Regions from separate parts of the Halomonas sp. SS10-MC5 genome, predicted to be linked through region 2. Evidence: predicted binding sites of a transcription regulator. Region 2 holds the regulator's gene; the other holds the start of a gene.
The links. Region 2 encodes LexA, which represses DNA repair genes until DNA is damaged. Its sites were predicted from a motif close to TACTGTNTANNTANACAGTA; they were not measured.

Region 1: the regulator LexA is predicted to act here: its motif matches at 1,488-1,507, upstream of recN (DNA repair protein RecN).

What each region holds. Positions count from the first base shown of each region.
Region 1 is NZ_CP065435.1:4,215,254-4,219,664, forward strand. Features, by position in the region: gene dnaK (molecular chaperone DnaK) at 1-585, opposite strand, end outside; gene grpE (nucleotide exchange factor GrpE) at 706-1,335, opposite strand; gene recN (DNA repair protein RecN) at 1,552-3,228, shown strand; gene fur (ferric iron uptake transcriptional regulator) at 3,309-3,755, opposite strand; gene I4484_RS19735 (outer membrane protein assembly factor BamE) at 3,828-4,313, shown strand; gene I4484_RS19740 (RnfH family protein) at 4,327-4,411, opposite strand, start outside.
Region 2 is NZ_CP065435.1:2,074,897-2,079,307, reverse strand. Features, by position in the region: gene nagZ (beta-N-acetylhexosaminidase) at 1-382, opposite strand, end outside; gene I4484_RS09845 (L,D-transpeptidase) at 492-1,010, opposite strand; gene I4484_RS09840 (TetR/AcrR family transcriptional regulator) at 1,012-1,677, opposite strand; gene lexA (transcriptional repressor LexA) at 1,876-2,523, shown strand; gene dinB (DNA polymerase IV) at 2,660-3,709, shown strand; gene I4484_RS09825 (energy-coupling factor ABC transporter permease) at 3,714-4,385, opposite strand; gene purU (formyltetrahydrofolate deformylase) at 4,407-4,411, opposite strand, start outside.

The DNA of each region.
Region 1 (4,411 bases), 2.1 Mb from region 2:
CAGGTCGTACACGGCGATGGTCTTGTCGCCGCGCGCCTTGTCCATGCCGTAGGCCAGCGCCGCCGCAGTGGGCTCGTTGATGATGCGCTTGACCTCGAGGCCGGCGATGCGCCCGGCATCCTTGGTGGCCTGGCGCTGGCTGTCGTTGAAGTAGGCCGGCACCGTGATCACCGCCTCGGTGACGGTCTCGCCCAGGTAGTCCTCGGCGGTCTTCTTCATCTTCTTCAGCACTTCGGCGCTGACCTGCGGCGGTGCCAGCTTCTTGCCCTTGACCTCAACCCAGGCGTCGCCGTTGTCGGCCTCGACGATGCCGTAGGGCACCATCTTGATGTCCTTCTGCACCACGTCGTCCTTGTAGCGGCGACCGATCAGGCGCTTGATGGCGTACAGGGTGTTCTGCGGGTTGGTGACCGCTTGGCGCTTGGCCGCCTGCCCCACCAGGATCTCGCCATCATCGGTGTAGGCGATGATGGAAGGCGTGGTGCGGGCGCCCTCGGCGTTCTCGATCACCTTGGCGCTGTCGCCGTCGAGCACGGCCACGCAGGAGTTGGTGGTCCCCAGGTCAATACCGATGATGCGTCCCATAGGAAATCCTCGAAAATTCGTTTGCCTTGAATCATCTCAGCGGCAGCTGCCGCGGTTGACGTCTATCTGGGGGGCGTGAATGCGCTTTTCAAGCCCCACCCCCGTTTTCATCCGCTCGGCTCAGCCGGCCGCCTGGCTGACCACGACCATGGCCGGGCGCACCAGGCGACCGTTGAGCGTGTAGCCCTTCTGCACCACTTCCATCACGCTGTTGGGCTCGAGCTCGGGATTGGGCACCATGGCCATCGCCTCGTGATACTGCGGGTCGAACGGCTCGCCGGCAGGGTCGAGCCGCTCGACGCCGAACTTGGCCAGCACGTCCTGCTGCATCTTCAGCGTCATGGCCACGCCCTCGCGGTGGGCTTCGCTGGCGTCGTCGCCCATGGCCTCGAGCGCCTTCTCCAGGCTGTCGACCACCGGCAGCAGCTCCTTGACGAAGCGCTCCAGGGCGAACTTGCGCGCCTTCTCGGCCTCCTGTTCGGCGCGGCGGCGTACGTTCTGCGCCTCGGCGGCAGCGCGTAGCGCCTGGTCCTTGGCCTCGGCCAGGCTCTGCTCCAGCTCCTCGACCTGGGCGGCCAGCATGTCGGCCTCGGGATTGTCGCTCACCGTCGCCGGCTCCTCGGCGGCGACGGACTCGTCATCGTCAAGGCCGACCGCGTCGTCCAGCTCGCCTTCCATCGGCTCCGGCCGGGCCTCCTCCTCGCGCCGTTCCAGCTCGTCGTCAAGCGGGGTCTGGGGTTCTTTAGCCATGCGCATCTCCTGAAGCGTGGTTCGGCCATGCGGCCGCAACGGTTTCGATTGGGCGAAAGCCTGGTCTGCCGCCTATATGGGGGCCCTGCCCGCAATCTCAAGAGACCCGCGAGGCTCATGTGCCAGAGGAAGCGTTGAGCGGCAGTCTCGACTACTGTATAAAAACGCAATACCGTGTATGGATATCCAGCCCTGTCGCGGCTACCGGGAGGCCCCATGCTGACGCAGCTTGCCATTCGCGATTTCGCCATCGTCGATACGCTCGACCTGGAACTTGCCGGCGGCATGACCGCCATCACCGGGGAGACCGGGGCGGGCAAGTCGATCCTGCTCGGCGCCCTGGGGCTGTGCCTGGGCGAGCGTGCCGATGCCGGCAGCGTGCGCCACGGCTGCGAGCGCGCCGACCTCTCGGCGCGCTTCGACATCGCCACGCTGCCCGCCGCCCGGCGCTGGCTCGAGGAACGCGAGCTGCCCGCCGACGACTGCCTGCTGCGCCGCGTGGTAACCGCGGGCGGCCGCTCGAAGGCGTGGATCAACGGCCAGCCGGCCACGGTGGCCGACCTCAAGGCGCTCGGCGAGCATCTGGTCGAGATCCACGGCCAGCATGCCCATCAGCTGCTGCTGCGCGAGGAGACCCACCTGCGCCTGCTCGACGATTTCGCCGGCAACCGCAGCGCCGTCAACCAGCTCGGAGAGACCTTCCGCCGCTGGCAGTCGGCCCGGCGCCGCCTCAGGCAGCTGACCGAGAGCGGCGACGAGGTGCAGGCGCGCCGCCAGCTGCTGCGCTATCAGGTCGAGGAGCTCGACGCCCTGGCCCTGGGCGAGGAGGAACTCGCCACTCTGGAGCACGAGCAGGAGCAGCTCGCCCACGCCGAGGAGACGCTGCGCGAGGCGCAGTTTGCCGCCGAGTGCTGCGACGGTGACGAAGGCGGCGTGCTGACGCTGCTCCACCAGGCCACCCAACACCTCGACCCGCTGCCGGGCAGCGACCGAGGCGCGCTGGCCGAGGTGCTCGCCATGCTGGGCGAGGCACGCATCCAGATCGAGGAGGCCGTGCGCGAGCTCAACCGCTTCGCCGACGCCACCGAGCTCGACCCGGAGCGCTTGGCCTGGGTGGAGTCGCGGCTGGGCGAGGTGCATCGCATCGCGCGCAAGCATCACGTGATGCCTGAAGAGCTGCCCGCGCTGCATCGCCGGCTGCAGGCCGAGCTGGCGGGCCTCGAAGGGAGCGAGCATGACCTCGAGGCGCTGCGCGCCGAAGTGGAGGCCCTGCGCGACGGCTGGCGCGAGCGGGCGCGCACGGTCGGCGAGGCTCGCCGCCAGGCGGCGGGAAAATTCGGCAAGGCGGTGCAGGAGCAGCTCGCCTTCCTGGCCATGGGCAAGGCACGCTTCGAGGTGGAAGTGGAGGCGCGGCAGTCGCCGCAGCCGGACGGCATGGAGGCGGTGCGCTTCCTGATCAGTGCCAACCCCGGCCAGCCGCCGCGGCCGCTGGCCAAGGTCGCCTCTGGCGGCGAGCTGTCGCGCATCAGCCTGGCGATCCAGGTGGTCGCGGCACGCCACTCGACCATACCCAGCCTGGTGTTCGACGAGGTCGACGTGGGCATCTCTGGCGCCACCGCGGAGATCGTCGGCCAGCTGTTGCGCCGGCTGGGCGAGAACGGCCAGGTGATGACCGTGACCCACCTGCCTCAGGTGGCGGCCCAGGCCCATCATCACCTACACATCGAGAAGCGGGCCAAGCGCGACTCCACCCTGACGCGCATGGCGCTGCTCGACGAGGCCGGCCGGGTCAGCGAGCTGGCGCGCATGCTCGGCGGGGTCAACCTCTCCGACCGCACCCTGGCTCACGCTCGAGAGATGCTCGATGCCAGCCAGCAGGGCGCCGCCCACTAACCCGCTCCAGCCTCTTAACGCAAGCGGCCCCGATCGAGGATCGGGGCCGCCATGGCGCTGATTCGGCACTCACCCACGCCTCACTTGCGCGGCGAACCCTCCTGGCGCGTGGCATTGGAGCCGCGCGGACGCACGTAGAGCACCAGAGCATGATCGACGAGTTCGAAGCCGTGCTCCTCGGCAATCTCCTGCTGACGGCGCTCGATGGTCTCGTCGAAGAACTCGATGATCTCGCCACTGTCGAGGCACACCATGTGGTCGTGGTGCTCCTCCTGGGAGATCTCGAACACGGCATGGCCGCCATCGAAGTTGTGGCGAATCACCAGGCCCGCCGACTCGAACTGGGTCAGCACGCGATAAACGGTCGCCAGGCCGACGTCTTCCCCGGCTTCCAGCAGGGTCTTGTAGACATCCTCAGCGCTCAGGTGATGCTGACCCGTGGCATTCTCGAGGATCTGCAGGATCTTCACTCGCGGCAGGGTGACCTTGAGGCCCGCCTTGCGCAGTTCATGGTTCTGGTCGGCCATGTTCGCTCTTCGCAGTATCAGGTAGGGTCGGGTATGATCGACCGAATCCACGATAGTGAAGAACGGACACAAATGCAAAAGCTGATCAAAACCCTCCCGCTCGTCATCGCCCTGACCGTCGTCAGCGGCTGCGTCTACAAGCGCGACCTTCCCCAGGGCAACTACATCACCGAGGGCATGGTCCAGCAGCTCCAGCCCGGCCTGAGCCGCGCCCAGGTCGTCGACCTGCTGGGCCGGCCGCTGCTGGAAGCGCCCTTCGACGCCAACCAGTGGGACTATGTGTTCCGCCTCGACGAAGCCTACGGCGGCGTGCAGCAGCGCCGATTGACGCTGACCTTCGCCGGCGACCGCCTGGTCAACGTGCAGCAGGAAGGGGATTTCTCCGAGGACATCGAGCTGCGGGCGCAGGACGATCTCGGCCCGGCGGCCGAGAGCGCCGACCCCGCCGGCATGCTGCCCGAGAGCCAGCCGCAGGCCGTGCCCGAGCGCGCCCCGGACGCCGGCGGCACCCTGCCGCAAGGCGGCGAGCCGGCCTCCAGCGAACCGCTGGACATGTAACGCCGCGGCTGCACTAGCGCCCGGCGCGCCGGGCACGCGCCTCCATGGGGTCGACCTCAAGAGGACGATAGACCTCGACCCGGTCGCCAGCGCGCAGG
Region 2 (4,411 bases):
CATCGAGCACCGGGGCGAAGCTGAGATCAAGGCCGCAGGCCGCCATCTCCATGCCCAGCAGCCAGCCGGCATCGAGACACAGCCTCAGGGTCACCTCCGGGGCCACGGCATAATCCCGGCCGATCCGCCCCATGGCCGGCAGGCGCGTCACCCCTTCACGCAGCCGCTGCACGCGACCGCCCTCCTGGTCGATGGCGAGCAACAGCTCCGGGCGTACGCGCCGTATGGCATCGCAAAGCTCCCGCACCTGCCGCGCATTCTCGACGTTGCGAGAAAACAGGATGACGCCCCCCACTTCGGGGCGCTTGAGCAGCGCACGCTCTTCCTTGCGTAATGCGGTGCCTTCCAGATCGAGCATCACCGGGCCGAGGGTCTGGGTCATGATCGGAGTCCTTGGGCATGAAAGGGAGCTGATTCTAGACCAAAGCCGTCTACGGCAACAGCCATCGGTGCGGTAAGAACCGTACCGGAAACGGCGCTTCCTCCCTAGCTCACTCGTGCAGCCAGACGGGAGTGCCCGGCAGTGCCAGCGCGAAGACTTCCAGCAGCGCCTGGTCACGCATGCGGATGCAGCCATGCGAACGGGGCACCCCCATCGGCTGATCCGGCGGCGTACCGTGTAGATAGATATAGCGCCTCTGGGAATCGACGTCGCCGCCGCGATTGATACCCCGCTCGAGTCCGCACAGCCACAGGATGCGGGTCAGGATCCAGTCGCGCCCGGGGTGGGCGGCGGCCAGCGTCGCGCTATAGACCTCGCCGGTGGAACGCCGGCCACGAAAAACGGTACCCGGCGGCTGCCCATGGCCGATGGCGGCCCTGACGTAATGCCAACCGAGCGGCGTGCAGCCGCTGCCTTCGCGTTGGCCCGTTCCCGCCAACGCCGTCGATACGGGCCACTCCAGCAGGCGTCTGTCGCCCTGCCACTGGACCAGGCACTGGCGCCCGATGTCGACTTCGAACCAGCACCCGTCCCGGGGCGGCAACGCCTCCAGCCGCGGAGTATGCATGTCAGCTCGCCCTGGCCGGCTGCGCGGCAGGCGGCGGCAGAGGGGCGTTCATTGCGGCGACCACCACAGGACGCAGGCGACGAATCAAGTCGCGCACCGAAACATGCTCGTGGTAGTCCTTCTCGGCGATGTCGCGCAGCGCGTCGAGACCCGAGAGGGTAAAGATCACCGTTCCCAGGACGAAGTGAAGGCGCCAGAAACGCTCGGCATCGGGAAGCTCCGGGGTGGCGCGGCGCACCAGGTCGGTGAAGCGGGTGAAGACGCTGCCGTACTCTTCCTGGATGTGACGACGCAAATGTCCCTGGGCCTGGCTGTAGGCAAGCCCCAGCAGCTTCATGAACACCTTGAGGCTGTGCTTCTCGGCCGGCACCTCGAGCACGGTGCGAGCCATGGTTTCCAGAAGCACCTCCAGCGGGATGACATTGCCGGCATGCTGAGCCTCGAGCTCGTCGAGGGCATGGTGGAAGCGCACCGTGAAGGGGTCGAGGTAGCGTGAGAAGACCGCCTGGATCAGCGCTTTCTTCGAGCCGAAATGATAGTTGACCGCGGCGAGGTTGACGCGAGCCTTGCTGGTGATGGTGCGCAGCGAGGTCTCGGCGAAGCCGCGCTCGGCGAACAGCACCTCGGCGGTGTCGAGGATGCGCGTGACGGTATCGGTCTGGGCCATGATCAGTTCCCACTGGAAACGACTGTTTTAAACATTACAAAAGTCTACGCCATTACGATGCACGGCTCAATGTCACGACAGCCAGAAGCGTTTTAAACGATTTACGAACGCCGCGCGATCCCGCACGCTGCCTTTTACTGTATGGGCTTCCATGCTGTATACTTGACCAATACGGCCTTCACGCCTCTGGAGTTCGCCATGACACGCCCGCTCACTTCGCGTCAGCAAAACGTCTATGACTTCATCGTCAAGACCATGAACGAATTCGGCTACCCCCCCACGCGGGCCGAGATCGCCCGAGCGCTGGGCTTCCGCTCGCCCAATGCCGCCGAGGAGCACCTGCGCGCACTGGAACGCAAGGGCGTGATCAGGGTGATACGCGGCACCTCACGCGGCATACGCCTGCCGGCTCAGGAAGCCGACAGCATCGTCAGTGAGCCGAGCGGCGAGGGGCTGCCGATCATCGGCGAAGTGGCTGCCGGCAGCCCCGTCCTCGCCGCCGAGCACATCGACCGCTATTGCCCCCTGCCCCCGGATTTCTTCACGCCTCGCGCCGACTACCTGCTCAAGGTTCGCGGGCTCTCGATGAAGGACGTCGGCATCCTCGAGGGCGACCTGCTGGCCGTGCATCGCACCGATCGCGTGCGCGACGGCCAGATCGTGGTCGCGCGCCTGGAAGACGAGGTCACGGTCAAGCGCTTTCATCGCCAGGGTCATCGCGTTGTGCTGGAGGCCGAGAACGCCGACTTCGCTCCGATAGAGGTGGATCTGCGCCACCAAGAACTCGAGATCGAGGGGATTGGGGTGGGGGTCATTCGCGGCGGCAACGGCCAAGCCTTGGGGTAAGAGCTGGCTGCGCTTGGCCATACGGCGTTAAAAATTGGCTTAAAATGCTCATTTGCAACAGCAAACTCCGCTTTTTCGCCAATTTTTGCCTTGTCTGGCCTTCGCTCGCTCAGCTCCGACGTCCTGGCGAATCTCCATGAGCCGCAAGATTCTGCATGCCGACTGTGACTGCTTCTACGCCGCGGTGGAGATGCGTGACAACCCGGCGCTGCGTGAGGTACCGCTGGCCATCGGTGGCAGTGCGGAGGGGCGCGGGGTCATCGCGACCTGCAACTACCCTGCCCGTGCCTACGGCATTCACTCCGCCATGCCGACGGCGCGGGCACTGCGGCTGTGCCCCCACCTGACTCTGCTGCGCGGGGATTTCGACCGCTACCGCGAAGCGTCACGCCAGATATCGGCGATCTTCCACGAACTGACACCGCTGGTGGAGCCGCTGTCACTGGACGAGGCCTTTCTCGACGTCACCGAGGTGACGCGCTTCTCGGGCAGCGCCACCTGGATGGCACGCTGGCTGAAGGAGGAGTGCCTGAAGCGCGTCGGCATCACGGTGTCGGTAGGCGCCGCCCCGTCGAAGTTTCTGGCCAAGATCGCCAGCGACTGGGAGAAGCCCGACGGCCTGACCGTCATCTCCCCTTCCCAGGTGGACGACTTCGTGCGCCAACTTCCGGTCACCAAGCTGCACGGCGTCGGCCCGGCCACGGCCAAGCGCTTGCAGGCGCTCGACATCGACACCTGCAGCGATCTGCAGACAATGCCGCTGGAACGCCTGCTGCAGGAGTTCGGCAAGTTCGGCCGACGCCTGTTCGAACTCGCGCGAGGCATTGACGACAGGCCGGTGCGCATCGAGCGCGAACGCAAGTCGGTGAGCGCGGAGACCACCTTCGCCAGCGACCTGCCCGAGCTCGCGCTCTGCTACGCCGAGCTAGCACCGCTGTGCGAGCGCCTCGACGCCCGGCTCGCCCGCCACGGGCATCCGCCCGTCGCCGGCATTTTCGTCAAGGTACGCTTCGACGACTTTTCCCTCACCACCCTCGACTCACGAGGCGGCTTGCCTGACCTGGAAAATTTCGCTGCCCTGATGGAACAGGCCTGGGCGCGTCGCGCGCGCCCGGTACGGCTGCTCGGCGTAGGAGTCAGGCTGGTGACGGACGATGCTCGGCGCCAGCTCAGCCTGCCGTTTTAAAGATTCACTTGGTATCGATATAGCGGTGGTCGTTGAAGGTGGCGACCCAGTCGGGGTGATAGACCATCAGCACGCTGAGCAGCATGCCGGTGAGAAAGGCCTCCGACGGCATCAGCAGTGGCAGGAACAGGGCGTACTCCTTGGCCAGATGGACGGCATCCGGGTCGGTAGCACCGAGCATGACCAGCCCCAGACCGGCAAGCCCCGTGCCCAGCGTCGCCAGCGCTGCACCGAAGAAGCCGCACAGGAAAAGAAAGATCATCAGGTTGTCGGGCAGGTAGCGATCGACGATGCGCCATATCGACACCATCACCAGGACCGGCACCAACCCGGTAATCAGCACGTTGACGCCGAGCAGAGGCCAGCCTGCCTTGCCCAACGCGACCAGCGAGAGGTTGGCCAGCAGATTGGTCACCAGTGCCAGCGGCGCCTTGAAGACCAGCGTCAGCAGTGCCGTCAGCATCAGCTGCAGCGCCAGCCAATCGACCGACTGGGCCCTGAGCTGCCACAGCAGCACGACGGCCACACTGGCCGCCAGCCAGCGATGCTGCAGGCCGTGGTCGGCCAGCAGCGGCTGCCAAGGGCGCTGCACCAGCGCCAGGCCCAGCACCGTCAGCGAGATCAGCCCGCATGCGATCAGCAGCCAGGGGGCCAGAATCGGCTCGGAAAAGGTCATTGCCGCACTACCAGTCAGGGATCAGG